4 regions of the Aquamicrobium soli genome follow, and region 2 is predicted to be linked to each of the others. Evidence: predicted binding sites of a transcription regulator. Region 2 holds the regulator's gene; each other region holds the start of a gene.
The links. The regulator LexA, encoded in region 2, represses DNA repair genes until DNA is damaged. The targets are predictions, from matches to a motif close to TGTTCNNNNTGTGTTCNG.
Positions count from the first base shown of each region.

Region 1: the regulator LexA is predicted to act here: its motif matches at 1,998-2,015, upstream of ACFOHJ_RS02105 (ATP-dependent helicase).
Region 3: the regulator LexA is predicted to act here: its motif matches at 4,105-4,122, upstream of ACFOHJ_RS12795 (helicase-related protein).
Region 4: the regulator LexA is predicted to act here: its motif matches at 5,710-5,727, upstream of ACFOHJ_RS10925 (ImuA family protein).

Region 1 is NZ_JBHRTK010000001.1:399,494-407,148, reverse strand. Features, by position in the region: gene ACFOHJ_RS02105 (ATP-dependent helicase) at 1-1,982, opposite strand, end outside; gene ACFOHJ_RS02100 (ABC transporter ATP-binding protein) at 2,532-3,272, opposite strand; gene ACFOHJ_RS02095 (ABC transporter ATP-binding protein) at 3,269-4,021, opposite strand; gene ACFOHJ_RS02090 (branched-chain amino acid ABC transporter permease) at 4,018-4,965, opposite strand; gene ACFOHJ_RS02085 (branched-chain amino acid ABC transporter permease) at 4,962-5,825, opposite strand; gene ACFOHJ_RS02080 (amino acid ABC transporter substrate-binding protein) at 5,948-7,144, opposite strand.
Region 2 is NZ_JBHRTK010000015.1:131,059-138,713, forward strand. Features, by position in the region: gene gltA (citrate synthase) at 1-666, opposite strand, end outside; gene gltX (glutamate--tRNA ligase) at 835-2,259, opposite strand; gene ACFOHJ_RS16185 (ComEC/Rec2 family competence protein) at 2,355-4,835, shown strand; gene lexA (transcriptional repressor LexA) at 4,872-5,630, opposite strand; gene ACFOHJ_RS16195 (molybdopterin molybdotransferase MoeA) at 5,747-6,952, opposite strand; gene moaC (cyclic pyranopterin monophosphate synthase MoaC) at 6,954-7,460, opposite strand; gene trpC (indole-3-glycerol phosphate synthase TrpC) at 7,453-7,655, opposite strand, start outside.
Region 3 is NZ_JBHRTK010000012.1:619,062-626,716, forward strand. Features, by position in the region: gene fdxA (ferredoxin FdxA) at 1-102, opposite strand, end outside; gene ACFOHJ_RS12790 (RNA-binding S4 domain-containing protein) at 234-620, opposite strand; gene ACFOHJ_RS12795 (helicase-related protein) at 645-3,944, opposite strand; gene phbB (beta-ketoacyl-ACP reductase) at 4,603-5,325, opposite strand; gene ACFOHJ_RS12805 (acetyl-CoA C-acetyltransferase) at 5,434-6,621, opposite strand; gene phaR (polyhydroxyalkanoate synthesis repressor PhaR) at 6,887-7,498, shown strand; gene ACFOHJ_RS12815 (malonate--CoA ligase) at 7,607-7,655, opposite strand, start outside.
Region 4 is NZ_JBHRTK010000012.1:285,137-292,791, reverse strand. Features, by position in the region: gene ACFOHJ_RS10935 (error-prone DNA polymerase) at 1-3,259, opposite strand, end outside; gene ACFOHJ_RS10930 (Y-family DNA polymerase) at 3,256-4,773, opposite strand; gene ACFOHJ_RS10925 (ImuA family protein) at 4,715-5,686, opposite strand; gene ACFOHJ_RS10920 (metallopeptidase family protein) at 5,869-6,291, shown strand; gene ACFOHJ_RS10915 (DUF1737 domain-containing protein) at 6,304-6,513, opposite strand; gene ACFOHJ_RS10910 (HpcH/HpaI aldolase/citrate lyase family protein) at 6,542-7,423, opposite strand; gene ACFOHJ_RS10905 (NAD(P)/FAD-dependent oxidoreductase) at 7,520-7,655, shown strand, end outside.

The DNA of each region.
Region 1 (7,655 bases), on a different contig from region 2:
TCAAGGATGTGATCGGGAATGAATCGCGTGCGTGACGCATAGACGTGGCGATCGCCGCGCGCCGACTGCCCGTTGACATAGAAGCGCTGCGGCGTGACCAGATGCAGCGTGTCCTTCGCGCGGGTCATGGCGACGTAAAGCAGCCGACGTTCCTCTTCGAGATCGTCACGTTCGCCGACCGCAAGATCGATCGGAATGCATCCGTCAACGGCGTTAAGCACAAATACTTTCGTCCATTCCTGTCCCTTGGCTGAATGGATCGTGGATAGGATCAGATAGTCTTCATCGAGGTGCGGCGGGCCTGCCTCTCCGCTCGTGGCGTCCGGTGGGTCCAGTGTGAGGTCGGTTAGAAAACGTTCGCGCGACGGGTGGCCGCCCGCGATCTGTTCGAGCTGCAGGAGATCGGCGCGACGCGCGGCGGCATCTTCATGCAGACGTTCAAGATGCGGTTCGTACCATAATCGCGCACGCTCGAAATCCGCTGGCCATGCCGACCGGCCGCGCAGTGCCGAGAAAAGTTCGACAAACGCAGGCCAGTCCTCTTCCGCCCTTGTCGGCACCTTGAAGAATTGAAGCCCGAGGATGGGATCGAGCGCTCGCTCCATCGCCTCAACCGCAGCACCTGCGGCCGACGGTCCGATGCCAGGCAAAAGCTGCATCACGCGAAAGCCGGCCACCCGATCGCGCGGATTCTCCGCAAAGCGCAAAAGCGCGAGCAGGTCTTTCACATGTGCGGCGTCCAGGAACTTTAGGCCGCCGAACTTGATGAAAGGGATATTGCGGCGTGTCAGCTCGACTTCCAGAGGGCCGGAATGATGCGAGGCTCGGAAAAGAACTGCCTGTGCACGAAGCGCTGTGCCGCTTTCCCGCTCCTCCAGCACCCTGTTGCAAATATAGTTGGCCTGCGCGGCATCGTCTCGCACCGTCACCAGCAGCGGCCTTTCCGCCGAACGCCGCTCGGTCCAGAGGTTCTTGCTGAAGCGGTCGGCAGCTTCGCCGATGACCGCGTTCGCCGCTTCGAGCACGGTGTTCGTCGAGCGGTAGTTACGGTCGAGCGTAACGATGCGGGCCGGTTCGGGAAACAGGTTCGGAAAATCGAGAATATTGCGTACCTCCGCTGCGCGGAAGGAGTAGATCGACTGCGCATCATCGCCAACGACGGTCAGACCCCGTCCATCGGGCTTGAGCGCCGCCAGGATGGCGGCTTGCAGCCGGTTGGTATCCTGGTACTCGTCGACGAGGATATGATCGAAACGCGAGCGCAGCTGTTCCGCGATTACCGGTTCCTCGCACATGTGCGCCCACCACAACAAAAGGTCGTCGTAATCGAGGACATTCTGTGCCTGCTTGGCTTCGACATAGGTGCTGAACAGAGTTTTCAATTCCTCGACCCACCCCCCGCACCAGGGGAAGGATTTGGCGAGAACAGCTTCCAGTTCGGCCTGCGCGTTGACCGTCCGCGAATAGATCGCCAGGCACGTGCCCTTCGCAGGAAATCTGCTCTCGGTCCTGGACAGTCCCAACTCGTGCCTCACAAAGCTCATGAGATCGGCGGAGTCTTCGCGATCGTGAATCGTGAAGGCAGCGTCGAGACCGATTTCCAGAGCGTGGTCACGAAGAAGCCGCGCGCCGACCGCGTGGAACGTGCCCGCCCAGGTGAGCCCCTCGGTCATGACCGAAGCCTTGTCGCCGAGCACCTTGGCCGCAATGCGCTCGACGCGGCGCGTCATCTCCGAGGCGGCCCGGCGCGAAAACGTCATCAACAGGATACGTCGGGGATCAGCGCCCTTCACGATCAGATGGGCTACCCGATGAGCCAAGGTGTTGGTCTTGCCCGACCCCGCACCAGCGATGATCAGCAGCGGCTCGCCAGCCGAACCTTCGCCATGCACCACGGCGGACCGTTGCGCAGCGTTGAGCTCGGCAAGATAGTCGTCTGGCGCCGCTGCGGCCACGGCCGAATCAAGGACAGAGAGGTTCATTGCACGAATGAAACGTGTTTCCGTTTCGTTCGCAACAAGGATCGGGGAGGTGGCGGTCCATCCGATGAATGCTCGAGATCAAACATGCATGTAACACGAGCGATTCAGATCACGACCACAGGAACGGTCCTGATACTTAGGATGGGGAATAGGTGAAGTAAGATCCGCGAGGGTCCGACAGATCGGCGATTTGACGGACAGGGTTTCAGGCCATTTGCTTTGAACGGCGAGTGTCGGCGAACAGGAAGACGCCACGATGGAGGACAAACGCACAACCAGCGCGGGCGACGCTCCCAGGCAGGGCGGGCTATCTCCTTCGCATCGCAGAGTCCTGAACGTCGCCAGGGAGGTTTTTACGCCTCGGGCGAACAGCGGGACAATCCGGAATTGCTTAGTAAGCCGGGCGTCGGCGGCAGGACGGGGACGTCGTGCCGCTGCGACTACGAGGCACGAGCGCTTCGCTTGCGGTCGGCATTGCTGTCGCTGACCGCCAAACGGCTCCGTGAACCTCCCCCATCCAAACCGCTCCGGCTGCCGCCGCGCGGCAACTCAGAGCCCGAGATACGCCTTGCGCACAACGGGATCGTCGATCAGCGCCCGGGCGTCGCCGCTGTGGACGATCGAGCCCGTCTCCATGACATAGCCGCGGTCGGCGCCCGACAGCGCCAGGTGGATGTCCTGCTCGACAAGCAACACGGTAACGCCTTCGTCGCGGATGGTGGCCAACACTTCCATCAACTGTTCCACCACCACCGGAGCCAGCCCGAGGCTCATCTCATCGATCATCAAAAGTTGCGGCCGCGCCATCAGGCCCCGCGCCATGGCGCACATCTGCTGCTCGCCGCCCGACATCGAGCCGGCCAATTGGTTCTGGCGCTCGCCGAGGCGCGGAAAGAGGCCGTACATGCGCTCCAGATCGCCGGCGATCGCTGCCTTGTCGGCACGCCGGTAAGCGCCCATCAAAAGGTTGTCCTTCACCGTCATGCGGTCGAAGAGCTGGCGGCCTTCCGGCACCTGCACGAGGCCGACGCCGAACGCCTCGTCCGGCGTCATCGGGGCGAGGTCGCTGCCGAGGAAGGTCACCTTGCCGGTGCAGGCGATGACGCGTGACAGCGCGCGCAGCAGCGTCGTCTTGCCGGCGCCGTTGGAACCGACCAGGGCGACGATCTCGGCGCGGCGGACCTCCAGCGAAACGCCCTTCAGCACCGGCATTTCGCCATAGCCGGCACCGAGTCCGTCGACGGTCAGAAGCGGCTCGCCTGCCCGCGCCGGTTTCGCTGCCGCGCTCATGCCCGCCTCCGTCCGAGATAGGCTTCCACCACCCGTGCGTCGGACAGCACCGCGTCGGGATCGCCGTCGGCAATCTTCTCGCCGTGGTGCAGCACCAGCAGGCGGTCGGACAGGCTCTTGATCGCCTTGATGACGTGCTCGATGACGAAGATGGAAATACCGCGTTCGCGCACCCGCTTCAGCACCTCGATCACCTCGTTGATCTCGACGAGGTTCAAGCCTGCCATCACCTCATCGCAGAGCAGTACCTTCGGCTGCATGGCGAGCGCCTTGGCGAGTTCCAGCCGCTTGCGGCTCGGACCGCCAAGCTCGTCGGCGCGCTGGTCGGCGAATTTAGCGAGGCCGACGAATTCGAGCTGCGCGCACGCCAATTCGCGGGCCCTGGCGAGATCGGATTCGCCGCCGCCATGGCCGAACAGGGCTCCGACCGCGACGTTGTCGAGCACCGACAGCCCGGGAAACGGTCGCATGATCTGGAAGGTGCGGCCGATACCCAGCCTTGCGCGCTGGTAGGCCGGCAGCTTCGTGATTGTGCGGCCCTCGAAGGCGATATCGCCGGCGGTCGGGGCCAACGTGCCGGAAATCAGGCTAACCAGCGTCGTCTTGCCCGCGCCGTTGGGACCGATGACGCCGAGGATCTCACCCTTGTTCAGGGTGAAGGAGACATTGTTGACGGCAACGAGGCCCGCGAAACGGCGCGTCACATTCGTGATTTCAAGGGCGGGCGAGGTTTCGAGAACGGTGCTCATACGCGGTGCGCCTTCAGGTTCTCGATAAAATAGCGCCAGCCCGTCCTGCGGAAACGGCGCACCAGGTCGGCGACGCCGCGAGGCATGAAGATGACTGCCACCACCACGACGAGACCAAAGAACAAGCCGGCAAAGCTGGTGATCTCGCTGGAGAGCAGTTCCGACAAAGAGGAGAGGACAAACGCGCCGAGCACCGGGCCCAGCACCGTGCCCGGACCGCCGAACACCGCCATGATAATCATCTTGACGTTGAGGCTAATGTCAAAGGCGCTGGCCGGGTCGAGGAAGGTGATCCAATAGGCGTGGATGCCGCCGGCAAGCGCGGAAAATACGCCCGAAAGCGCGAAGGCCAGAACCTTGTAGAGCGTGGTGTTGACGCCCATGACAGCCGCGCCCTCCTCGTTCTCGCGGATGGCGATGAGGCCGAAACCGAAGCGACTTCGCGTCAGCCAGAACACCGTCGCGGTCGCCGCCACCAGAAGGGCGAGCGACAGTTCATAGAACAGCCGGTCGTCATTCAGCGGCGGCAGCACCAGGCCGATGTTCTGGCCGGCGATGGAGAGGTTGGAGACGATGGCGATCATCACCTGCGCCAGCGCCAGCGTGGCGATCGCGAAATAGTGTCCTTTCAGCCGCAGCACAGGCAGGCCGAGCAGGAAGGCGAAGGCAACGGCCAGCACCACGCCGAAGGCCATGCCTACCGCGAACGGCAGTTCCCACTGCACCATGGCGATGGCAACGCCGTAGCTGCCGAGCCCATAGAAAACCGAGTTGCCGAAGGAGGCATAACCGGTATAGCCGCCGATGATGTTCCAGCCCTGCGCCAGCACGGCCAAGAGCAGCGCGTTGATGCCGAACTGCACCAGCACGTCCGAGCCGAACCACGGCACGGCGGCGAGCACGACGAGCCCCGCAGCGAGCAAAATCCAGTGCAGTCCCTTCATGCTGTCTTCCCCAGCAGGCCGCTCGGCCGGAATATCAGCACCAGGACCAGCACGCCGAAGCTCGCGACGTCGCCGAAGGTGGCACCGACATAGAGAACCGTCAGGGACTCGATGATGCCCAATACCAGTCCGCCGACGAGCACGCCGAGGGGATTGTCGAGGCCGCCGATGATGGCAATGGCGAAGGACTTCGCCGTCAGCGTTGCGCCGATATAGGGATCGATCTGCGAGACCGTGCCGTAGAGCCCGCCGGCGGCCCCCGCCAGCCCGATGCCGATGCCGAAGGTTATCGCGTAGAGATGGCGCGGCTCGACGCCGTAGAGCCGCGCCGCGACAAGGTTCTGCGCGGTGGCGCGGATGGCACGGCCAAGCCTGCTGTGGAGCAGGAACAGCCACATGCCCACCGTCAACGCGACGGCGACCCCGAAGGCCATCAGCCGTGCGACCGGCACCACCACCGGGCCGAGTGCGATGCTTGAGCCGGCGTAAGAGGGGTTGATGGTACGGAAGTCGGCCGAGAAGGCAAGCTGCGCCAGATAGGTCAGCACCACTTCAAGGCCGAAAGTAATGAGCAGGGTGTTGAACATCGGCGCCCTGACGATGAGGTTGAGCATGCCGCGTTGCAACACGTAGCCGAGGCCGAACATCACAACGGCGGTGATCGGCAGGCCGAGGAAAGGGTCGATGCCGAGATAGTTGTAGAGGTGCCAGGACAGGTAGCCCCCCAGCATGATGAAGGCGCCGTGCGCTAGATTGACGATGTTGAGCACGCCCCACACCAGTGCCAGCCCCAGTGCCATAACGGCATAAAGCCCCCCCAAAAGCACCCCGTTGACCAGTATTTGCGCCAGCAGATCCACGTGCCGTTCTCCTCTTTGCGATCAAGTCCTACGTGAAGCAACGGTGCACGAGACCCCACAAGCGCCGCTTTGCGCACCGGCACCGCCCATCCCTCCGGACGGCACCGTCATCGTCCCAGCCGTCAGCGCGCGTTCCACGCAGGCATCGGATACTTCGGCTGCTCGATGAAGCCTTTGGCGCCGTAGACGGCGGCGACCTTGTCTTCCTGTACCTGGATCACCGTCTGCGGCAGATCGATCTGGCCGTTCTCGGCGAAGGCGATCTTGCCGTAGAGGCTGTCGAAGTTCAGCTTGGCGATGGCGTCGCGCACCGCCTTGGGATCGAGCGTGCCGGCCGCCTCGACAGCCTGCACCAGCGCCTCGACGTCGGCCGCGCCGGAAGCCGCGTGATAGTCAGGTTCATAGCCGAACTTGGCCTTGTAGGCTTCCGCAAAGGCGGCCGCGTCACCAAACCATTTGTCCTTCAGGTCCGCCGAGGGCAGCCAGGCGCTCATGCCGAAGGCATAGTCCGCGTCCTTACCAAGCGCCTTGCGAAAGTCCTCGCTTGGGACGCCGACGGTGAAGGAATAGAGCTTCGGCGCAACGGCCAGGCTCTTGGCCTGCCTCACGAAGTTGAGAATCTCCGTCTCGTGGCCGGCGACCAGCACGGCGTCGACATTGGCGCTCTTGATCTGCGAGAGCAGCGAGTTGAAATCGCTGGCGTTCGAAGTGTAGCGCTCGTCAAGCGCGACGGTGAAGCCGGCGTCCTCGAGCAGCGGCCGTGTGCCCTCGGCGACGGAGACGTCGAAGGCGTCGTCGGCATAAAGCAGCGCTACCGATTTCGGCGCGGGATCGAGTTCCTTCATCATTTTGATGGTCGAACCGAAATAGTTGCTCGCCGGCGCCAGCGTGCCGAAGATGTATTTGAATTTGCGCGAGAATATCTGGTCGGAGGCGCCTCCGCCCTGCACCATCGGCACCTGGTATTTTTCCGAGACGGCGGAATCGGCCAGCGCGAAATTGCTCGCGAACGGCCCGAGCAGCAGGTTCACCTTGTCCTGCGAGACAAGCTGCGTGTACTGGCGGACCGACAGGTTCACATCCGACTGGTTGTCATAGAGCTTAAGCGCCAGCTTATACTGCTTGTCGCCGACCTTGACGCCGCCCGCCTCGTTGATCTTGTCGATCGTGAACTGGTAGGCGTCCTTGTAGTAGCGGCCGGTGTTGGCGACCGGGCCGGTCAGCTGCACCGAGGCGCCAAGCACAAGGTCCTCTGCCATTGCCGGAGCGCTGGAAAGGGCGATCGCCCCGAAAACTGCGCCGGCGAGCCGCATGGTCATGTTCGACATCTTCTTCTCCCTGTTCGTCGACTACGAAATATATCGTACTTCGATCTAAGTCTACCGGGGTTGAGCCTTCTTAATGGCTACCCGGCGCATGACGGGTGACCGCGACAGAGACTGGTCGGCAAACGTTTCGATCGCCGTGACCAGAACGGCAGATTGCTCGGCCTCCCTCGGAAGGACACCTGCCAAGCATTTTCGAACCCGTCGACCAATTTCAGTCCGATGGCGCGGGCACGCTTGAAGAAGTTGGGCCAGCCGAGCGCAGGAAACTCGTCCAGCACCACAGCAGCCGGGAAGTGGGATCCATCCGCCTCATTAAGCCGAACGAATCGAGCCGCTCGGCTATCTCGCCGACCTTCTCGCCAGGATCGTCAGGGCGAGCTACTCATCGACAGAGGCGAACATACGGTCTTATTTGCGACAGTGATTGTGACGTCATGCTTCCCTGTACTATGGCAGGGCTCGTCCCCATATGGTGGAATCGGCATGGCACGCCCGAGCATCC
Region 2 (7,655 bases):
CGCCAGCACCGGGTTGACCTTGTATTCCTCGCACGGCACCGCAAAGCACATGCGCAGGAAGTTGGCGGCGAAGTTGAGGTCGTTCTTGGGATAGATGAACGGCTGGCCCACATGGTATTTGTAGGTCATCGCGGCGATGGTCGGCATCTTGGCGATGAGGCGCATGGAAGCGACCATGCGCTGGTAGGGGTCCGAGATGTCGGTCGAGTCGTGGTAGAAGGCCGACAGCGCGCCGACCACGCCGCACATCACCGCCATCGGGTGCGCGTCGCGGCGGAAGCCGGTGAAGAACTTCGACATCTGCTCGTGCACCATGGTGTGGCGCGTGATGCGGTAGTCGAAGTCGTCCTTCTGCGCCTTGGTCGGCAGTTCGCCGTACAGCAGCAGGTAGCAGACCTCGAGGAAATCGCCCTGCTCGGCGAGCTGGTCGATCGGATAGCCGCGATGCAGCAGGATGCCCTGGTCGCCGTCGATGAAGGTGATGGCCGAATCGCAGCTTGCCGTCGAGGTGAAGCCGGGGTCGTAGGTGAAGGCGCCGGTCGTGGAATAGAGCGCGCCGATGTCGATGACATCCGGCCCCAGCGTCCCGCTTCGCACCTTGAGATCGTGAGTTTTGCCTTCAAATTCCAGTTTTGCGGTTTTGTCCGTCATTGCAAACTCCTTCATTTCTCAAATGCGGGCGTATCGTTCTCAGGCTTCTTATGGCGTCGGCGGGCAACCGGGATTGCCAGCAAGGGTTTGTGCCGAAAGGGCTCTCCGGCCTCACTATGTCAGCGCGCAATGTTGCACCGCAATAGAACTGTTTCAATCGACAATTAGGGCAGCATGGCTGCCCTAATCGATTTGATCTCCTATGCGTGCAAGGCTTTCGTCGCGCCCGAGCACGGCAAGCACGTCGAACACGCCGGGCGAGGTGCTTTTGCCGGTAAGGGCGGCGCGCAGCGGCTGCGCGACGGCGCCGAGCTTGTGGCCGCCGGCGGTGGCGAACTCGCGAATCGCGGCCTCCGCGCCGGCTGCGTTCCACTCGCCGGAAACGCCGCTCAGGGCGGCATGCGCGCCGCGCAGGATCGTTTTTGCCTCGCCGCCCAGCAGGGTCGCGGCCTTCTCGTCGAGGGCAAGCGGGCGCTGCGCGAACAGGAAGGCGGCGCCGTCGGCCAGTTCGACCAGCGTCTTGGCGCGCTCCTTGAGGCCGGGCAGAGCAGCCAGGAGCCGCGCCTTGCCGGCCGCGTCGAGGCGCTCGGCGATTGCCGGGCCGCCCTCGAGATAGGGCAGGGTATCGACGAAGATGTCGAACAGCTTCTGGTCGTCCATGGCGCGCATGTGGATGCCGTTCAGCGCTTCCAGCTTGGCGAAATCGAAGCGCGCCGCACCCTTGTTGACGTCGGCTATGTCGAACCACTTGACCATGTCCTCGACCGACATGACCTCGTCGTCGCCATGGCTCCAGCCCAGCCGCGCCAGATAGTTGAGCAGCGCCTCCGGCAGGTAGCCCATGGCGCGGTAGGCCTCGACGCCTAGCGCGCCGTGGCGCTTGGAAAGCTTGGCGCCGTCCGCGCCGTGGATGAGCGGGATGTGCGCCATCTTCGGCACGTCCCAGCCCATGGCGTTGTAGATCACTGTCTGGCGCGCCGCGTTGGTCAGGTGGTCGTCGCCGCGGATGATGTGGGTGACGCCCATGTCGTGATCGTCCACCACGACGGCATGCATATAGGTGGGCACCCCGTCCGAACGCAGGATGATGAGGTCGTCCAGATCCTTGTTGGGAAAGCGCACCTCGCCCTGCACCAGGTCGTGGACGACGGTTTCGCCCTCGAGCGGGGCCTTGATGCGCACGGCACCGGGAACGCCTTTCGGCGCCTCCGACGGGTCGCGATCACGCCACTGGCCGCTGTAGCGCGGCGGGCGGCCTTCGGCGCGCGCCTTTTCGCGCATCGCCGCCAGTTCCTCCGGCGTCTCGTAGGCGTAGTAGGCCTTGCCCGCGCGGACCAGTTCCTCGGCGACCGCGCGGTGGCGCTTGGCCCGCTCGAATTGCGAGATCGCCTCGCCATCCCACTTCAGGCCAAGCCAGGAAAGCCCGTCGAGAATGGCGTCGGTCGCCGCCTGCGTGGAACGTTCGCGGTCGGTGTCCTCGATCCTGAGCAGCATCTTGCCGCCGACATGGTGCGAGTAGAGCCAGTTGAAAAGCGCCGTACGCGCGCCGCCTATGTGCAGGTAGCCGGTGGGCGAGGGGGCGAAACGGGTGACGACCTTGTCGGACATGCGATTTCTCGAACGGAGAGGTGAGTACCAAGCGGGCTTTTCCAACCCGCGCGTTCATGTAGCATAGGAGGTCTGGGGCGCAAGGGGCAGACCCGATGGCTGGACCGGGCCGGGCGGAAAACGACGGCGGGGGCGTAAGGGACGACGTCAACGAGCGCTCGCTGTTTACGCCTGTGGCCGAGGTTCAGGCGCTGCCGGTGGGCCGACCGGCCGGGACGGCTCCAGACAATCCCGCGACACGGGATGCCGCCCCACACGGGAAAGCCCCGCGGACGCGGCTTGCGACGGTGCGGCAGCGCTTGCGCCGCGTCTCCCCGGCCACAATCAGAAACGGCGTCACGGCCGCTGCCCGCACCGAACTCGACCGGGGCGCCGCCTTCCTGCTGGTGCCGGTGTTCCTTTCGGTCGGCGTGGTCGGCTATTTTTCGCTTGCCGGCGAACCGGATTTTTATCGGCCGGCAGCGCTGGCGCTGCTGCTGGCCCTCGTGGCCTGGGTTGCCCGGAACCGGCCGAAGACGCATCTGTGCCTGCTGGCGGCTCTCCTGTGCGTGCTCGGTTTCCTCGCGGCCAAGGCCGAGACCTGGCGCGCGGCGACGCCGATGCTCGGGTCGGAAATCTCGACGCGCCTGACGGGACGGGTCGTTGCCATCGACCACATGGAAAGCGGCCGCGTGCGGCTGACCCTCGACGTGCTTTCGACGGCGAGGCCGACCTTGCGCTACGCTCCCGAACGCGTGCGCGTTTCGGCGCGGGCGCTGCCCAAGGGAGCCCGCGCCGGCTCGACGATCAGCGGCACCGTGCGGCTGCTGCCGCCGACCGGGCCGATCCGCCCGGGAAGCTACGACTACTCGTTCCAGAGCTATTTCGACGGGATCGGCGCCAGCGGGTTTTTCATGAGCAACCCCAGCCTGGCCGAGGAGCGGCCGATGCCGTTTTCTGCGCGGCTGTCGGCGATGGTGGAAAATGCGCGCGAGGCGATCGCCGGCCATATCCGCGAAAGCGTCGGCGGTGCGGAAGGCGAGATTGCGGCGGCACTGATCGTCGGGGTACGCGCCGGCATTCCCGAAGCCGTCAACGAGGCGATGCGCAAGACCGGCATCTATCACATCATCTCGATTTCCGGCCTGCACATGGCGCTGGTGGCCGGCATCGTCATGGCGATGATGCGCGGGGCGTTCGCGCTGTTTCCGGATTTTTCCTCGCGCCACGCGGTGAAGAAGATCGCCGCCGCCGTCGCGCTGCTGTCCGTCGCCGCCTATCTGGTGATTTCCGGCGTGGTGGTGGCGGCCGAGCGCAGCTTCATCATGCTGGCGGTCATGCTCACGGCGGTGCTGTTCGACCGGGCGGCCCTGACCATGCGCAACCTGGCGATCTCGGCCATCGCCGTCATCGCCGTATCCCCGCATGAGGTGGTCGGGCCGAGCTTCCAGATGTCGTTTGCGGCAACGGCCGCGCTGGTGGGCGCCTATGCCGGCTGGTCTGATTACCGCGCCGGCAAGACGACCGCTTCGCCGCCGCGCCGCTCGCTCCCCGGCTGGCTGTCGCGCAAATTCGCTGGCGGCATGGCCGGTCTCGCCGTGACCTCGATCGTCGCCGGGGGTGCTACGACGCTTTACGCCATGTGGCATTTCCAGCGCGTGGCGCCGCTCAGCCTGCTTGCCAACCTTGCCATCATGCCGATCGTCTCGGCGGTCGTCATGCCGTTCGCCGTCCTCTCCTCGCTGGCGATGCCGTTCGGGCTCGACTGGCCGTTCCTCTACGTGATGGGCAAGGGGCTTTCCGCCATGATCGTTCTCGCCGAATGGATCGCGGCGCGCTCGCCCGTCGATGCGGTCGGGCTGGTGTCGGGGGAGGCGGTGCTTTTCGTCACCATCGCGCTGGTCATCGCCACGATGGCCACGACATGGCTGAGGTGGGCGGCGCTTCCCTTTGCGCTTGCCGGCTTGCTCGCGATCCCGGCCGTGCGAACGCCCGATGTCCTCGTTTCGGAAGACGGCCGGTTGGTCGCGCTACCGATCGGCGGCGGCGAACTGGCGCTCAACCGGCCGCGCGCCAGCGAATTCACCATCGACAACTGGCGCCGCGCGCTCGACGCCGAAACCGTGATTGCGCCAGCACCGGCCAAGGCCTCAGCTTTTGACCTGGAAGACAGCATCGAATTGCCGGAAGGAACGCCGTTCCTGTGCGCGGACGGCCTGTGCGTGGCCAGGCACGGCAACGGCCCGATCGTCGCCCATGCCGACAGTGCGGCCGCCGCCAAGCCGGCCTGCGCTTTCGCCGCGCTCATCGTTATCGCCGACGCCACGGCCGCCGATCCCTGTCGCGATCCGCTGGTCGCGGTCGTCACCGCGCGCGACCTCGCACGCTCCGGCAGCGCCGAGATTTTCCTTGATCGGCAGTCTGCCGCGGCGCCCGCCGAGATCCGCTATGCGGTCGAGGAAAACTACCGGCCATGGCATCGCCAGCGGGCTTTTTCCCGCGAGGCGCGCGGCCGGCCGCCCTACGATGCGAAAGCCGGGCGCAAAACGCCGCGACGCCAAGGCATTAAAGGCACGGGATCCAGCCAGAAACCGTAAGGCGGCGCCAGATGCCAGCGCCTAACCGCACAACGGTCAGTAGCGGCGGATCAGCCCGACCAGCTTGCCCTGGATCTTGACCCGGTCCGGACCGAAGATCCGCGTCTCGTAGGCCGGGTTGGCGGCCTCGAGCGCGATGGAGGCGCCCTTGCGGCGGAAGCGCTTCAGCGTCGCTTCCTCCTCGTCCACAAGGGCCACGATGATTTCGCCGGGATTGGCGGTGCTGGCGTTGCGGATGATGACCGTGTCGCCGTCGAAGATGCCGGCCTCGATCATCGAGTCACCCTTGACCTCGAGCGCGTAATGCTCGCCGCCCATGATCATGTCCGGCGGCACCGAGATGGAGTGGGTCTTGTGCTGGATGGCGTCGATCGGCACGCCGGCGGCGATGCGACCCATGACCGGGATCGATACGCTGGCGGCTTCGTCGTCATTGCCGGCCGTCTGCATCCGCGAGGGCCTGGAAAGCTTGCCGGCGTCGCCTGCACGCTGGCTGGCGGAAGCCGGGGCGGGCTGGCCCAGGCTGCCCTGGATGACGCTCGGCGAGAATTTGCGGGCCGCATTGAAGCCGGGAGTCAGCGAATCGGGCAGGCGCAGCACCTCCAGCGCCCGCGCCCGGTTGGGCAGGCGGCGGATGAAGCCGCGCTCCTCCAGTGCGGTGATCAAGCGGTGGATACCGGATTTGGAAGCAAGATCGAGCGCCTCCTTCATCTCGTCGAAGGAAGGGGGAATGCCGCTTTCCTTGAGCCGTTCATTGATGAAAAGAAGCAGTTCATGTTGCTTACGCGTCAGCATCGCGGCCCCCGGTGCCGTTCGAATCCGGAATCGAAAAACAAACCATGAACAGACACTATCTGTTCCAGTTGTGTTCCGCAACCGTTTAAATTTTAATGAATATGTTGGTGATTTGTTCAGCGTAGCATGAGGACGCGGCAGTTGGCGCCGGCCTCTGCGGCGGGCGCGAAGGGCTCGCGCACGATCAGGCCCTCGGCGTCGGCCAGGCGCCGCAGCATCGAGGAATCCTGCAGGCCGAGCGGCGTGGCGGTGAGAAGGCCGGCCTCCTCGCGAACGCAGGCGCGGACGTAATCCTGCCGCCGGTCGTTTGCCGCCATCGCCGCGCCGAGCCGCGCCTCGCGCATGTCGGGGCGGTACCGGCGGCCGCCGAGGCGGGCCAGCAACGGTTTCAGGAACAGCTGCGAGCAGACCAGGCTTGCCACCGGGTTGCCGGGCAGGCCGATGCAGCGCATGGCGCCGAGGCGGCCCGACATCAACGGCTTGCCGGGACGCATCGCCACCTTCCAGAAGTCGAGCGTCATGCCTTCGCCGGTAAGCACGTCGTGGATGAGATCGAGGTCGCCGACGGAAGCGCCGCCGAGCGTCACCAGCACGTCGGCCTTTGCTGCCACGGCCTGCCTGACGCGCGCAGCGATGTCTTCCTTGCGGTCGGCCGCGATACCGAGGTCGATCGCGCGAGCGCCGACCGAGTGCGCGACTGCGGCCACGCCATAGGCGTTGGAGGAAATGATCTGGCCGGGCGCCAGTTCGCTGCCGGGCGTACGCAGTTCGTCGCCGGTGGCGATCACGGCGACCAGCGGCCGCCGCACCACGCTGAGGTAGGGGTGGTTGGCCGACGCCGCCAGCGCCAGGGCGGCGGGATCGAGCAGGCGGCCCTTTTCCAGAAGCAGGTCGCCCTCGGCAAAATCCAGCCCGGCCTTGCGGACATTGGCGCCATGGGCCGTCGCCTCGACCACTTCGATCGCACCATTGCCGAGGTCGCGGGTGTCTTCCTGGATGACGACGGTGTCGGTGCCGGCGGGCAACGGCGCGCCGGTGAAGATGCGCACGGCCTCGCCCCCGGCCGGGGTGCCGGTAAAGCCATGTCCGGCGGGAGCCGTGCCGATGACCGACAGGCGTGCCGGCAGCGTGCCGATGTCGGCGGCGTGCACCGCATAGCCGTCCATGGCGGAAGCGTCGAAAGGCGGCTGCGTGCGCAGCGCGCGGATCGGCTCGGCCAGCACCCTGTCCATCGCTTCGGCCAGCGGCACGCTTTCGCCCGGCAGCGGTGCCGCGCCCGCAAGCAGCCGGTCGAGGGCGTCGGCGACCGGCACCAGCGCCATGTCAGCGCTCCGCCTTGTAGGTGCCGGACTTGCCGCCGGTCTTTTCCATCAGCCGGATGCCGGAGATCACCATGGCGCGGTCCACGGCCTTGGCCATGTCGTAGATGGTGAGGCAGGCGACCGAAGCCGCCGTCAGCGCCTCCATCTCCACGCCGGTCTTGCCGGTAACGCGCGCCAGCGCCGTGACCCTCAGGCCGGGCAAAGCGTGGTCCGGCTCGATGTCGACCGAAACCTTGGTCAGCAAGAGCGGATGGCAGAGCGGGATCAGTTCATGGGTGCGCTTGGCCGCCATGATGCCGGCGATGCGCGCGGTGGCCAGCACGTCGCCCTTCTTGGCGTTGCCGTCGAGGATGGTTTTCAGCGTCTGCGGCTGCATGGTGACGCAGCCTTCGGCGATCGCGGTGCGCGTCGTCTCGGCCTTTTCGCCGACATCGACCATGTGCGCCTCGCCGTCGGCGCCGAGATGGGTCAGGGCAGGGCCTGCCGGATGTGCCTTCGGGTCAGACATTTTCCGTCGCGGCGGTCGCTCCGGTCAGCAGCAGCCTCGTCGCCTGCGTCACGTCGGCCTGCCGCATCAGGCTTTCGCCGATGAGGAAGGTGCCGATGCCGATCGCCTCCAGCCGCTTGCAATCGGCATGGGTGAAGATGCCGCTTTCGCTGACCAGCAGCCGGTCGGCCGGTACATGGGCTGCCAGGCGCTCGG
Region 3 (7,655 bases), on a different contig from region 2:
GACGAGCATGTTCTCGCCTTCGTAGAAACAATCGACCGGACAGACCTCGACGCAATCCATGTATTTGCATTTGATGCAGTTATCGGTGACGACGTAGGTCATGGCAGGCTCCGGGATATCCCGTACGGCAGGCTATCTTTGGGTGAGGTAACGCCTTTGCCGGGCGCTTGCAAGGGACAGATCGCCCCGCAAATCAGCGCAGGCGCGCTCGCGCCCGGCGCTTGGCGTCTTGGTCAATCCTTGCCGAACAACCGGTCGGTCTGGCGGCGTTCCTTCTTGGTCGGCCGGCCGCTGCCGGCCTCGCGCAACGGCGCGATGGCGCTGGCGACGGCTTCCTCTTTCGGCACGGGCGGCGGCGACAGGTCCTCGTAGAGGCGGCGCGCCTCCTCGGCCGGGCCGCGCCGCGTGCCGGTACCGACGACCTTCCAGACGTGGATGGTGCGGTCGAGCGTGATGGTCAGCACGTCGCCCGGCTTGACCAGATCGGAGGCCTGCGCTGCTTTGTCGCGATTGATGCGCACCCGGCCCGCCGTCACCAGCTTGGCCGCCAGCGAACGCGATTTGACGGCGCGCGAGAAGAACAGCCACTTGTCGATGCGCTGACGGTTTTCGGGAGCCATCGTCGGCGGCCGTGCCGGAGCCGGCTACTTCTTCAACTGCTCGCGCAGCGCGGCAAGCTTGGCGAAGGGCGAGTCCGGGTCGAAACGGGCCGGCCGCTCCTCACGCGGCTTGCCCTGGAACACCGGCTTGCCGGGCGCGCCGCCCTTGCCCTCCGGCCGGCCGGCCTGGCGGTTCGGCTTGCCCTGGTTGCGGGGGGCGCCTTCGCCCTGCTGCGCCGGCTTGCCCTTGAAGCGGTTGCGGTCGAAGCGCGGACGGCCGCCCTTGCCGTCGCCCCGGCCCTCGCCCTTTTCCGCATCGCGTGCCGGCTCGCCGGCGTGGGCGCCACGGCCGTGGCCGCCATGGTGGCGATGATTTCCGCGCGGCCGCTCGAAGCGTGCCTGCCGCCACAAAAGGATCGGCTTCGGCTGTTCCTCAGGCGCGGCAGTCTCGTCCGTCTTGGCTTGCGCCTCGGCCGCCGTGTCGCCGCCGGTATCAGGCTCAACGGCTTCGCCGGCCGGAACGTCGGTTTCCGCCGCCTGAAGGGGCGGCTCGGGAGCAGTCGTGCCGTCGTCCGGCTGATCGGTTTCTTCGACCAGAAGGCCGGCGGTGGCGTCCGCCGTCATTGCAGCAGCCTCTTCCTCCACCAGTTGGGTTTCGGCCTCGCTGATAGCCTGCGGCGTCGCCTGCGGCTCGGCCGCAACGGGCGTTTCCGGCGCGGCAGCGTCGGCGGCAGGGCTGGCATCGGCCGGGCGCTCGGCTTCCTCAGCCGACAGGCCAGCGGTCGCATCCGCTTCGATTGCCTCGGCTTCCTTCGCCGCCAGTTTGGCTGCGGCGGCGGCGCGGTCGGCGGCGTCCTGCGCCTCCAGCCTGGCCTTCACTTCCGCTGCCGGCTTGGGCTCGGCGCGGTAGCCGAGGCCCTTGAGGATTTCCTCCATGTCGTCGGCATTGGCGCCGAGGATCGACATCATCGCCGGCGTCACCGTGAAGGCGTGGCCGTCATAGGCCCCTTCCGGCCGCGGCCCCAGGCCCGGCTTCCAGTTGGTGGCGGGGCGGATGAGGTCGGCGAGCCGCTCCAGAATATCGACGCGCACGGCGCGGCGCCCGAGGTTGCGGTATCCCGCCAGCCTATAGAAGGCCGGGTCGAAGGCCGGATCGATGACGACGGAGGTGCGGCCGGAGGCCAGTGCATGCACCACGTCGCCGAAGCCGGGCTTGTCCTTGCCGTCGTTCTTCAGCGCCCATAACAGCGTGATCAGCCCGGCCGGGGCCGGCTTGATCAGCGAAGGCACGAAGACGTGGTAGGCGCCGAAGCGCACGCCGAGACGGCGAAGGGCGGCACGGCCTTCCTGCTCCAGCGACTTCATCTCGGTCGCGATATCGCGGCGGTTGACCAGCCCGAAATTCTCCACCAGCTGGAAGGCGATGCCGCGGGCGATGCCCGACACCTGTTCGGCGTCGCGCAGGTCGACCAGCGGCTTCAGCAGGCTTTCGATCTGGAAATTGACGAAGCGCTCGGCGCGCGCGGCGACCTTGTCGCGGGCCGGCCCGGTCAACTGCTCGTCGGCAAGCAGCACCAGACGCGGCTTCAGCGCGTCCTCACCGGCCACCAGGGTGCCGATCGGCGCACCGATCCAGCGCAGCGTGCCGTCCGAACCCAGCGCGATGTCGCCATTGGCGCAAGCGGCGAAGCGCTCGGCGCGTGCCTCGAACTCCGCACCCAGCGCCTTCTGGGCGGCGGCCTTCACCGCCTTGGCATCCTCGCCTCCGGCGCTCTGGTCGGCGGTGAAGCGGAAGCCCTGCAACTCGCCGACATGGTGGCCTTCGACAAGGACGGTTCCGGTAGCGTCTATTTCGGCATCAAGCATGGTGTTTTCTCTAAGGCGCCGCATGAGGACGGAAGTCCTGCGGTCTACGAAGCGTTTCGTCAACCGCTCATGCAGGGCATCCGACAATCTGTCTTCGATTTCCCGCGTCTTTTCCTGCCAGTGTGCCGGATCGGCCAGCCAGCCGGGGCGGTTGGACACGAAAGTCCAGGTGCGGATCTGCGCGATCCGATGCGACAGCGTGTCGATGTCGCCTTCCGTGGCGTCGGCGCGGCGGACCTGCTCGGCCATGTAGTTTTCATCGACACGGCCGTGCCGGGCAAGGTCGGTATAGATCGAGGCGATCAGGTCGGCATGCTGGGCGGGCGCGATGCGCCGGTAGTCGGGCAGGGCGCAGGCTTCCCACAGCAGCGCGACGCGCTCGCGGTTCTTGGCCAGCGCGCGGATTTCCTCGTCGCGGGAAAGGTACTCCAGCGCCTGCGCATCCACGGCCGGCAGGGCGCGGGTCAGGCCCTCGACGGGGGCGTTGGTTTCGATGGAGCGCTTCAGGGCGTCGAGCGAGGAGAAGTCGAAAGCGGCGGTGCGCCATTGCAGCACCTTCACCGGCTCGAAGTCGTGGCCTTCGATCTTCTGGACGAGGTCCTCGTCGAACGGATCGACCTGGCCGGTGACGCCGAAGGTGCCGTCGCGCAGGTGCCGCCCGGCGCGCCCGGCGATCTGGCCGAGTTCGGCGGCGGTCAACTGCCGGTACTGAAAGCCGTCGAATTTTCGGTTCTGGGCGAAGGCGACATGATCGACATCGAGGTTGAGGCCCATGCCGATGGCATCGGTGGCGATGAGATAGTCGACGTCGCCGGACTGGTAGAGCGCCACCTGCGAATTGCGGGTGCGCGGCGACAGCGCGCCGAGCACGACGGCGGCCCCGCCCTGCTGGCGGCGGATCAGTTCGGCGATGGCATAGACCTCGTCGGCGGAGAAGGCGACGATGGCCGTGCGGCGCGGCAGCCGCGTCAGTTTCTTCGACCCGGCATAGGCAAGGTGCGAAAGGCGCGGCCGCGTAACGACGGAAATACCCCTGAGCAGCTTCTGCAGGATGCCCTGCATGGTCGCCGCGCCCAAAAGCAGCGTTTCCTGCCGGCCCCGCAGGTGCAGGATGCGGTCGGTGAAGATGTGGCCGCGCTCGAGGTCGCCCGCCAACTGCACCTCGTCCAGCGCCACGAAGGCGGCGTCGGTCTCGCGCGGCGTGGCCTCCACGGTGCAGACGAAGTATTTCGCGCCCGGCGGCTGGATCTTCTCCTCGCCGGTGACCAACGCCACCTTGGCCGAGCCGATCTTCTCGCAGACGCGGGCATAGACCTCGCGCGCCAGCAGGCGCAGCGGCAGGCCGATGATGCCGCTTTCATGCGCCACCATGCGCTCGATGGCGAGATGGGTCTTGCCGGTGTTGGTCGGCCCGAGCACCGCCGTCACGTCACGGCCAGAAAGGATCAGCGGCTCGGCAGGCTTTGGCTGGATGTTCATCGGCCCGGAAGAAAACCTTCTTGCCCTGCGATGCGGGGGAATGGCGCGTCAGACGGCGCGGGTGACACCCGACACATAGGGACTTGCCGCGCCAAGCGAAAGTGGAATGTTGCCGCCCCGTGTCCAGCAGCGCCGGCGAATATGCGCGCGGCCTTGAAGATGGAACGGGACTGGAACGAATCGGCGACGAATCGCTGACTCTCGCCGATTCAGGGTTTGTTCACGGCTACATATGGGTTTTGCGGCCTGCTGTCTCACCACATGCTGAATCGGCAGGACCATCATTTTCCGCCTCAAACGCATTTGCCGCCGAAGGATGCCGGCAAATGGCCGCGCGGAGGCGGCGCTCCTGCTTAACGTTCTGAATTTGTTTATTTTCCTTAACCGGAGGTAAGCGCTTTGCGCGCCCGGCGCCCCGTTTCTGTTAAGGGTTCGGCCAAACCCGGAACGAACGGGCGACGAATCAGCGATTGCGTCCCGTTTCCGGTTCGTTCGCCACCATATCTGGTATTATCCACAGCTTGTCCACCGAGGGCGCACAGGCTGGGCGGCCGATCGGCCGTCGGCAGGAGCACCGGTGTTAACTTCTGTGTGCCGGATCGGGACATGAGAAAAAGCGGGCCGAGTGGCCCGCTTTTAAGAAGGTGGCGGTTGTCGGTCAGGTGAAATACTGGCCGCCATTGGCCGTGATGGTGGAGCCGGTGATGAAGCCGGCGTCGTCGGAGGCCAGGAAGACGACGCAGCGCGCGATTTCCTCTGGCTCGCCGAGGCGCCCCACCGGGATCTGGGCGATGATCGATTCGCGTACCTTCTCGGGCACGGCCATCACCATGTCGGTACCGATATAGCCGGGGCAGATGACGTTGACGGTGATGCCGGCGCGGGCGCCTTCCTGGGCCAGCGCCTTGGTGAAGCCGATGTCGCCGGCCTTCGAGGCCGAGTAGTTGACCTGGCCCATCTGGCCCTTCTGGCCGTTGATCGAGGAGATGGTGATGATGCGGCCGAACTTGCGGTCGCGCATGCCGCTCCACAGCGGATGGGTCATGTTGAAGGCGCCGGAAAGGTTGGTGTCGATCACCTCTTTCCACTGCTCGCGCGTCATCTTGTGGAACATGGAGTCGCGGGTGATGCCGGCATTGTTGACCAGCACCGAGACCGGGCCGAGATCGGACTCCACCTGGGCGATGCCCGCGGCGCAGGCGTCATAATCCGCGACCGACCATTTGTAGGTCTTGATGCCGGTCTCGGCGGTGAATTTCTGTGCCGCCTCGTCATTGCCGGCATAGTTTGCCGCAACCGAATAACCGGCGTTTTTGAGCGCGATGGAGATGGCGGCGCCGATGCCGCGCGACCCCCCGGTAACGAGTGCGACTTTGGTCATGTTGGTTCTCCTCCACAATTTCCGGGGAATAGGGGAACAAGGGAGTAGGAGAGAACGGTTGGTTCCGTGCCTTCCCTTACTCGCCTGCTGCCCTATTCCCCTATTCCCTTAGTTCATTGCTTCCACGCACATGGCGACGCCCATGCCGCCGCCGATGCACAGCGTGGCGAGGCCCTTCCTGGCGCCGCGTCGCTTCATCTCGAACACCAGCGTGTTGAAGATGCGCGCGCCCGAAGCGCCGATCGGATGGCCGATGGCGATGGCGCCGCCGTTGACGTTGACGATCGAGGGGTCCCAGCCCATGTCCTTGTTGACGGCGCAGGCCTGCGCGGCGAAGGCCTCGTTGGCCTCTACAAGGTCGAGGTCGCCGACCGACCAGCCGGCCTTTTCCAAAGCGCGGCGCGAGGCCGGGATCGGCCCGGTGCCCATGATGGTCGGGTCGACGCCGGCGGTGGCCCAGGAGGCGATGCGCACCAGCGGGGTGAGGCCGCGCCGCACGGCTTCCGCCTCGGTCATCAGCAGCGCGCCGGCGGCGCCGTCATTGATGCCGGAGGCGTTGCCGGCCGTCACGGTGCCTTCCTTGTCGAAAGCCGGCTTCAGTTTCTGCATGGCCTCGATCGTGGCGCCGTGGCGGATATATTCGTCGTCCTCGACCACCGTGTCGCCCTTGCGGCCCTTGACGGTGAAGGCGACGATCTCGTCCTTGAATTTGCCGGCCTTCTGGGCGGCCTCCGCCTTGTTCTGCGAGGCGAGCGCGAAGCGGTCCTGCTCGTCGCGCGTGATCTGGAACTGCTTGGCGACGTTCTCGGCCGTCGTGCCCATGTGGTAACCGTTGAAGGCGTCCCACAGCCCGTCCTTGATCATGGTGTCGATCAGCTTCAGGTCGCCCATCTTGGTGCCGGAGCGCAGGTGCTGGGCGTGCGTCGACAGCGACATGGATTCCTGGCCGCCGGCGATGATGATGTCGGCGTCGCCCGAGGCGATCTGCTGCATGCCGAGCGCGATCGCGCGAAGGCCCGAGCCGCATACCTGGTTGAGGCCCCAGGCGGTCGTCTCCTTGGGCAGGCCGGCGTTGATCGAGGCCTGGCGCGCCGGGTTCTGCCCCTGGGCCGCGGTCAGCACCTGGCCGAGGATGACTTCGTTCACTTCGGCGGCCTCGACCTTCGCGCGCGCCAGCAATTCGCGGATGACGGCCGCGCCGAGGTCGTGCGCGGGGGTAGCGGCGAATGCCCCGTTGAAAGAGCCGACGGGCGTGCGCGCGGCGCTGGCGACGACGATGGCATTGGCAGCAGGCATTCTTTTTCTCCGGTGGATGGTGCAATTCAGACGTGTCTACTTTTCTTGCCCTTTCCCATCGGCGAGTCAAACCGGAAATAGGTCGAGTGTCGTCGGGCTCCCGGACCTCGCCGGCCGCGGCGACATTTGCCGGCATAAGCGGCATCGGCGCTCCCGCACTGCACAAAGCGCTTGGAATTGCATCGACTTTGCGCATATCCTCGGCCCCAGACGCAATGCCACCGGCCTGTTCGATCGAAGGCGGGCCGGTCGCCGGAGGAGACTGATGGCGGCAAAAGACGAACCGGTGGTGATCAAGAAGTACGCGAACCGGCGGCTCTACAACACGGGCACGAGCACCTATGTGACGCTCGAGGATCTGGCCGAGATGGTCAAGAAGGGGGAGGAATTCACGGTCCAGGATGCCAAGACGGGGGAGGACATCACCCACCCCGTGCTGACGCAGATCATTTTCGAACTGGAGAACAAGGACGGGCAGAACATGCTGCCGGTTTCCTTCCTGCGCCAGTTGATCGCCTTCTACGGCGACCAGATGCAGGCAGTGGTGCCGAGCTTCCTCGAGCAATCGATGATCGCCTTTTCCAAGGAGCAGGAACGGTTCCGCGCGCAGATGAAGGCCTCGCTGGCGCAATCGCCCATTGACGTCATGAAGTCGCCAATGAAGGCGCTGGAGGAGCAGACGCGCCGCAACATCGAGATGTTCCAGAACGCGATGCGCATGTTCACGCCGTTCCCGCAGGCCGGCGGCGCTGCCGATGCTCCGCAGGGCGAAGAAAAGGGCGAGGCGAACAAGGACGAGGCGGAGAAGGCCGGCGACCTGCAGGAACTGAAGGAACAGATCGCGGCCATGCAGCGCAAGCTGGACACCATGTCCTGACGCGGTTTTCTCCCTTCCTCCGGTGCAGGGCAATCGCCTGTAAGGCTCGACCCACACTGGCACGCCATATGCGATTACCCTGCCCAGTCCGGAGCGGAAGGCAAGCGGCTAGGCGAAAACGCCCTTGAAGCGCTCCCGCAGCGCGTTCTTCTGCACC
Region 4 (7,655 bases), on a different contig from region 2:
ACCCGGCCTCCTCGCGCAGCGCCGCCAGCCACGGCGTCAGATCTTCGATCGTGTCGGCAACGATGTGGATGACATCCGATTCCGATTGCAGCTTGCCGGAAACGCAGACCAGTCTCGCCCCCATGACGACCGGCCGGAAGCGCTCGAACACACGCGGCCAGAAAATGACGTTGGCGATCGCCTTCTCGTCCTCCAGCGTGAGAAAGATGGCGTTGCCCTTGCCGGGGCGCTGGCGCACCAGCACCAGGCCGGCGACGCGCACGCGCCGGCCGTCCTTCACCGACGGCAAGTGGGCGTTCGGTATGACGCCATGGCGATCGAGCCGGGCGCGCAGGAAGCCGACCGGATGTGCCTTGAGCGACAGGCCGAGCGAACGATAGTCGTGGACGACATGCTCGCCGAGCGGCATCGACGGCAGCACCGCTGCCGGTTCCAGGTCGCGAAGGCGAATGCCCGGCCGGTCGAACAAGGGCAGTTTTTCGGCCGCGCTCCTGCCGCCGAGCGCCCGCACAGCCCACAGAGCCTGACGGCGGTCGAGGCCGAGCGAGCGAAAGGCGTCCGCCTCGGCCAGTTTCTCGATCTCCCCGGCATCGAGGCCGGAGCGCAGCCACACATCGCGCACCGACACGTAGCCGTCCCCGCGTCTTTCCACGAAAAGGGCGATGCGGTCTTCCGACAGCCCCTTAACCTGGCGAAAGCCCAGGCGCACGGCATGGCGGCTTTTGATCACGCCGCGCATGGAGGCATGGCGCCCGATGATCCTGCCTGGGTCGAAGGGAGCCGCCTCCAGCGTGCAATCCCACACCGAGACATTCACGTCGACCTCGCGGATTTCGATGCCGTGGTCGCGGGCATCGCGCACCAGTTGCGCGGGGGCGTAAAAGCCCATCGGCTGGGAATTGAGGATCGCGGCACAGAAGACATCGGGATAAAACGTCTTGAACCAGCACGACGCATAGACCAGCAGCGCGAAGGAGGCGGCGTGGCTTTCGGGAAAGCCGTAATCGCCAAAACCCTCGATCTGCCGGAAGCAGCGTTCGGCGAAATCCCGCTCATAGCCGTTCTTGACCATGCCCTCGATGAAATCCTGCCGGTGGCCGTCAATCGTGCCGTTGCGCCGGAACGTGGCCATCGAGCGGCGTAACTGGTCGGCCTTGCCGGGCGGGAAGCCGGCGGCCTCGATGGCGATCTTCATCGCCTGTTCCTGAAACAGGGGGATGCCGAGCGTCTTGTAAAGAATCTGTTCCAATACCGGGCTCTGATAGTCGAGCTTCTCCTTGCCCATTCGCCGCCGCAGGTAGGGATGCACCATGTCGCCCTGGATCGGGCCGGGCCGCACGATCGCCACCTCGATGACGAGGTCGTAGAATTTTTCTGGCCGCAGGCGCGGCAGCATCGACATCTGTGCGCGCGATTCGATCTGGAACACGCCAAGCGTATCGGCCCGGCAGATCATGGCGTAGACTTCGAGCCGCTCCTCCGGCAGGGTGGCAAGGGTGTAGGGCCGGCCGTGAGCATCGCGCGCCTCGGGATAATGCCGCTCGAGCAGACCGAAGGCGCGGCGAATGCACGACAGCATGCCGAGCGCCAGCACGTCCACCTTGAGCAGGCCGACGGCGTCCAGGTCGTCCTTGTCCCACTCGACCATCTTGCGCTCGTCCATCGCCGTCTTGATGATGGGCACGATCTCGTCCAGCCGGTCCCGGGTGATGACGAAGCCGCCGACATGCTGCGTGAGGTGGCGCGGAAACCCCAGTATCTCGTTGGAAAGATCGATCACCCGCCTCGCCAGGGGGTCGGCTTCATCGAGGCCGCCGGCGCTCGCTTCCTTCTTGCCGAGTTTCGACGACCACCAGCCCCAGATGGAGCCGGAAAGCGCGCTGCGCACGTCCTCCGACAGGCCCATCGCCTTGGCCACCTCGCGCAAGGCGGAGCGCCCCCGGTAGCTGGTGACGGCCGCGGCCAGCGCCGTGTGCTTTTGCTGGTATTTTTCGTAGATATATTCGATGACCTCGTCGCGTCTGTCATGTTCGAAGTCGACATCGATATCGGGAGGCTCGTTGCGCTCGACCGAGATGAAGCGCTCGAACAGCGTGTCTATCTTGTCCGGCCCGACAGGCGTGATGCCGATGCAGAAGCAGACCACGGAATTGGCCGCCGAGCCGCGTCCCTGGCACAAGATGCCCCGGCTGCGCGCGAAGCGGACGATGTCGTGGACCGTGAGGAAGTAGCGCGCATAGCCCATGCGGTCGATGAGCGCCAATTCTTCCCGGATACGCTGCGACACCGACGCCGGCACGCCCCCGGGATATTTTTCCGCCGCCCCTTCCTGCGCCAGGCGCTCGAGTTCCTGCTGCGGGGTAGCGCCGTCCCGCGTCGGCTCATCCGGATAATTGTGCTTCAGTTGCGAGAGCGAGAAGGAAAGCTCCTCTGCGAAACGCGTCGTTTCCGCGATCGCCTGCGGATAAGCGCGAAACAGCCGTGCCATCTCCGCCGGCGGCTTCAGATGGCGCTCGGCATTGGCGGCAAGCCGGAACCCGGCCTCGGCCACCGGCACGTTGAGGCGGATCGCCGTCAGCACGTCCTGAAGCGGCCGGCGGTCGGCGGCATGGTAGAGAACGTCGTTGCTCGCCATCAGCGGCAGGCGGAGCACTTCCGCCATGGCCGCCGCCTGCTCGATGCGGAAGCGGTCGTCGCCCTGATAAAGCGGCGCCACGGCCAGCCGCAGCGCGCTGCCGAAACGGTCCTTGAACCGGCGAAGCAGGTCCATCTGGTCTGGCGCGTTCGGCGACACATCCGGCAGGACCGCCAGCGACAGCCGATCGCCCCATTCGAGGAGATCGGCCTGGCGCAGCAGGGTGGCGCCTTTTTCCGTCTCCTCGCGCAGATTGGCCTGCGTCAGCAGGCGGCACAGATGCCCCCAACCCTCGCGGTCGCGCGGATAGGCGAGCACATCCGGCGTGCCGTCGCCGAAGACGAGGCGGCAGCCCGGATGATAGGGCAGGTGGACAGGACCGAAGGATTTCTCCGGCTCTTCCTCGTTCTCGACGCGAATGTGCCCCGACTGGCTCCAGGCGCGGACCACGCCGGCCACGCTGTTGCGGTCGGCAAGACCCATGCCGGCATGGCCGAGCGCGCAGGCGGCCACCACCAGTTCCTCCGGGCGCGAGGCGCCGCGCAGGAAGGAGAAATTCGACTGCACCCCGAACTCGATATAGCGCGGTTCCTCCGGCGTGTTGCAGGGCGGTTCGGGTGTCATGCGAAGAACCCGTGCATGAACCAGCGCGGCGGCACTTTCGCGGCCCCGTAAAGCCCCTGCCGGTAAAGCCAGTAGCGGCGCCCCTCGCTGTCCTCGACGCGGAAATAGTCACGGGCTGAAGAGACCGTCCTCTCCGCGATGAGTCTCAGACGGCGGCTTTCGTAGGCCTCCTCCTTCTCGTTCTCCTTTCTGGGAATGAAGTGATTTTCCTGCCACCACTCGCAGCCGATGCGCTCCGGCCCTTCGGCCCGCCTGACGCTGTAGACGGCGCGCCGCCAGCGGAAGCGCAGGGGCGGCCCCTCCGGCAATTCGGTCACCGGCACCTCGACGGGCTCGGGCGGGCGCAAAAGGCGGATCGGCCGCTCGGAAAGGGCAAGGGACGAAGCGGCCTTCAGACGTTCCCGCGCAGCCTGCGCGAAGGGCACCAGGCGGGCGGCGCGTTCCGGCAGGTGGCTTGCCACGGGGAGGGACCTCAGCACGGCACTTTCCCCCAACCGCGCCCGCACGCGGTCCGCAAACTGCTCCAGATCCGCGCCTTCCCCGCCCGTATCCCCGGCCAGGTCGGTCTGCTGCAGGGAAAAAGGCGCTGCGGCCAGCACCGACAGGCGCACGAGATCGAAGCCGAAACCGGCATCTAACTCCTGCCTGATGGCGACAAGGCGCTCATGGAACAGTTTCTGGATCAGCACCGGGTCGCGCAACGGCCGCGACGTGCCGACGGCAATGCGGCTGACGGCGCCGTCGACGCGAAACAGCACGAGATGGAGCGAGCGGGCGCCCTCGCCGCGCCGTTCGAGATCCGGTCTCAACGCCTGCGCCAGGCTTTTCGTAAGGTGCTCGACATCGTCGGCCCGCGCTACCGGTTCGGGCAGATGCCGCTCGACCGACAGCGCCGCCGCCGGCCGGCGTGGCGAGACCGCTTCGTCGAAACGGCCGAGCGCCTGGTCGAGGCGGGCAAGCAGCGGCGCGCCGAAGCGGCGGGCAAGCGGCGCGCGCGGCATCGCCATGACGGCACCCATGGTGCGCAGGCCGACGCTCTCCAGGCGGTCGCGCACGCCGGGTTCCAGGCGAAGGGCCGCCAGCGGCAATGGCGCAAGAAATTCTTCCTCCCCGCCGGCGGCGACGGAGCGGCCGCTGTAAAACCGCGCCGCCGCCCAGGCCGCCCCGACCGTGGAGGCAATGCCGGCGCGCGCGCAAAAACCCTGGTGGAGAAACCGCGTTACCATCTCGGCCAGTATTGCCTCCTCCCCGCCGAAAAGATGGACGCAACCGGTGATGTCGAGGAAAAGGCCGTCGGCGCCATCCAGCGCCACCAGCGGCGTATAGCGGTCGCACCAGTCGGCAAGCCCTTCGAGCAGCCGCCGCTCGGCCTGGGGATCGGCTTCGACGACGTCGATCGCCGGATACATGGCGCGCGCATCGGCAACGCCCATGCCGCGCTTGAGGCCGAGCGCCTCAGCCCGCTCGTCGAGGGCCGCGATCAAGCGGCTGTTCCTGTCGAGCCGGCTGATCACCAGCGGCGCGCGATCCGCGGCCCCGTCCGAACGCCAGCACCTTCCCAGGCGCTGCCGCAATATCCGCTCCGTGGCGAGGTACGGAAACCACAGGGAGAGGATTCTTTGCCCGCTCGTCCCGTCGCTGTTCTTCGAATCTGCGTTCATCGCGGTTCCACTCCAGTGTGAATTGTCGAGGTCCTGCATGGCTGCCCTTGTCGACAGCCACCGTGAAAGCGGGGCGGCCGATCGATCCCGCGAGCGGCCCGGCCATCGTCTCGCGCAGTGCCGACGGCGACGGGCTGACGACGAGGCGCACCGGTGCGGCCGTCGGTTCAGCCACCGCCGCCTGCCGCAGCAAAAGCAGCGGCCGGCCGCTATCGCGCGCCCGCGTGTGCAGCCGCCGGGTGGCGGTGAGATCGAGTTGCCGCGGATTGCCGCGCATTTCCACAACGACCGCCGCCGGCGTCGCCAGCCGCGCCGCCTCCTCGGCGATCCACAGCGCATCGGCGGTCTTGTTCGTCGTGCAGAGCAGCAGGGCCTGCGGCTCGATCCCGAAAGTCTTCCAAAGCCCCGCCGCATCGGGAAAGCCGGCTTCGTGGAAAAGCTCCGCCGTGCCGACCCACAGGACCGGAGCCCCCGCCGAGCCCGAATCCGCAGCCAGGAGAGCGGCGAGCGCCAGCCCGAACCCCGTGACCGCGCCGGCATCGCGGGTTCCGGCGCCGTGAATCTCGATCAGCGCCGCCTTGGGCAGGCCGCCGCCCAGCGCCGCGTCGAGACCATCGATCCCGGTCGCCAGCGCATCGCTGCCCTGCCGGCGGCCTGCGCCAGCGGCAAGGGGATTTTCCAGGCGCTCGGGCAGCGTCCCTTCGATCCGTGCGATCTGGTGGCGCAAGGCAAAAACAGTTGCCCGCGCCACGGCGCCTTTAGCCATGACGGTTCGGTTTCCAGCAAAGTTGTTCCTGTTATGTTCTTATGGATTCCAGAGCCCGGCCCGAGAGTCAAGCGGAACAGAAAAGAATTTATTCCTCTCCCGCTTCCGGCGCAGGTGCTCACGCCGTCGCCATTTGCCGATTCCGGCGCAAAAGCCTATATGCGCCCGACAAAGGAAACCGAATGGCCCGCATCTATAAGACCCGCACCTGGCACGACGAACTCTCACCCTCGCTGGAGGAGATCGAGTTCCTGGCCATGGAGACCTATGCGCATCTGCCGGACGAATTCCGCAAGCTGACCGGCGAGATCGTCATCCAGGTCGCGGAATTTCCCACCGATGAGATCATGGACGACCTGTCGCTGGAGACGCCCTTCGACCTGCTCGGCCTGTTCGAGGGGCGTGGCATCGCCGAGCGCTGGAATCCGCAGACCGGCGAGGGGCCGAACCGCATCACGCTCTATCGCCGCGCGATGCTGGACTACTGGGCCGAGAACGAGGAAACGCTGGGCGATATCGTCACCCATGTGCTGATCCACGAGATCGGCCACCATTTCGGCCTGTCGGACGACGACATGGAAAAGCTCGAGGAGGAGGCCGAATAAGGCCGGACCGCCCTACCAGTCGCTGAGCTTGGTCTTGCCGGCTTCGTATTCCTCGCCTTCGACATCCTTCACCACGGCCTGGCCGCAGCGCATGATCTTTTCGTTCTCGTCATACGCATAGGTCGGCGAGCCGTAGAGATGCCAGCCCTTGTTCAGCGCCGCCGTCACCTTGTGGCAGAAGGTGGCGTCGTCGATGGCGGTGAGGAAACGGTAAAGGCGCATGGGTCTGCCCCGTGATGAAGGTGGGCCATCATGCCCCGACGACGGTCGCCTTCGCCAGCAATTTTTTCGCCTGCTCCAGGTGCAGCCGTTCGACCATTTTTCCGTTGAGCGCGATCACGCCCTTGCCGGCATTCTCGGCAAGGGCGAAGGCATCGCGGATGGCCCGCGCCTCGGCAAGGGCTGCCGCCGACGGCGAGAACGCCGCATTGGCCGCCTCGATCTGCGCCGGATGGATCAGCGTCTTGCCGTCGAAGCCCATCGCGGCCGCCTCGGCGCATTCATGGGCGAAGCCTTCCGCATCGCGGAAATCGTTGTAGACGCCGTCGAGCAGGTCGAGCCCTCCGGCTCGCGCCGCCAGCACCATCTGCATCAGCCAGGGCATCAGGTAGCGTCGGTCGGGCGTCGCCAGAACGCCGGTTTCCTTGACCAAATCGTTCGTTCCGGCCACGAAACAGGCAAGCCGCGAGGCGGGATCGCGCCCCAGTTCGGCGATCGCGCCGAGATTGAGCATCGCCTTCGGCGTCTCCACCATCGCCCACAGCTTCAGCACCTCCGGCGCGGCGGCCTCGTCCAGCGCGTCGCCCGCTTCCAGCACGTCGCGCGCCGTATCGACCTTGGGCAGAAGGATGCCGTCGGGCTCGCATGCCGCTGCCGCCAGAAGATCGTCGCGCCCCCATTCGCTGGACAGCGCATTGATGCGCACCACCATCTCGATCGCGCGCCCGGGGCGGTTGGCGAGGATATTCCTGAGCTTTGCGCGACCGGCGACCTTTTCGGTAGGGGCGACCGAGTCCTCCAGGTCGATGACGACGGCGTCGCAGGCAAGCGAGGCGATCTTGGCCAGCGCCTTGTCGTTGACGGCGGGCACATAGAGCACCGAGCGGCGCGGACGATAGGATGTTTCGCTCATCTGGTCTTCTTGCCCGGCAACGCTGGCCCTTGCAAGACCTTGCGGCAGGGCGGCGAAAGCTGTCATCTCTACGAATCAAGCCACGGAACGAACGACATGCCACACTACGACATCGTGATCATCGGCGGGGCGATCGTCGGCTCCTCGCTCGCCTATCACCTGCGCAAGGAGGGCTTTGCCGGCTCCATCGCGCTCGTCGAACGCGACCCGCAATTCACCCACTCGGCCACCA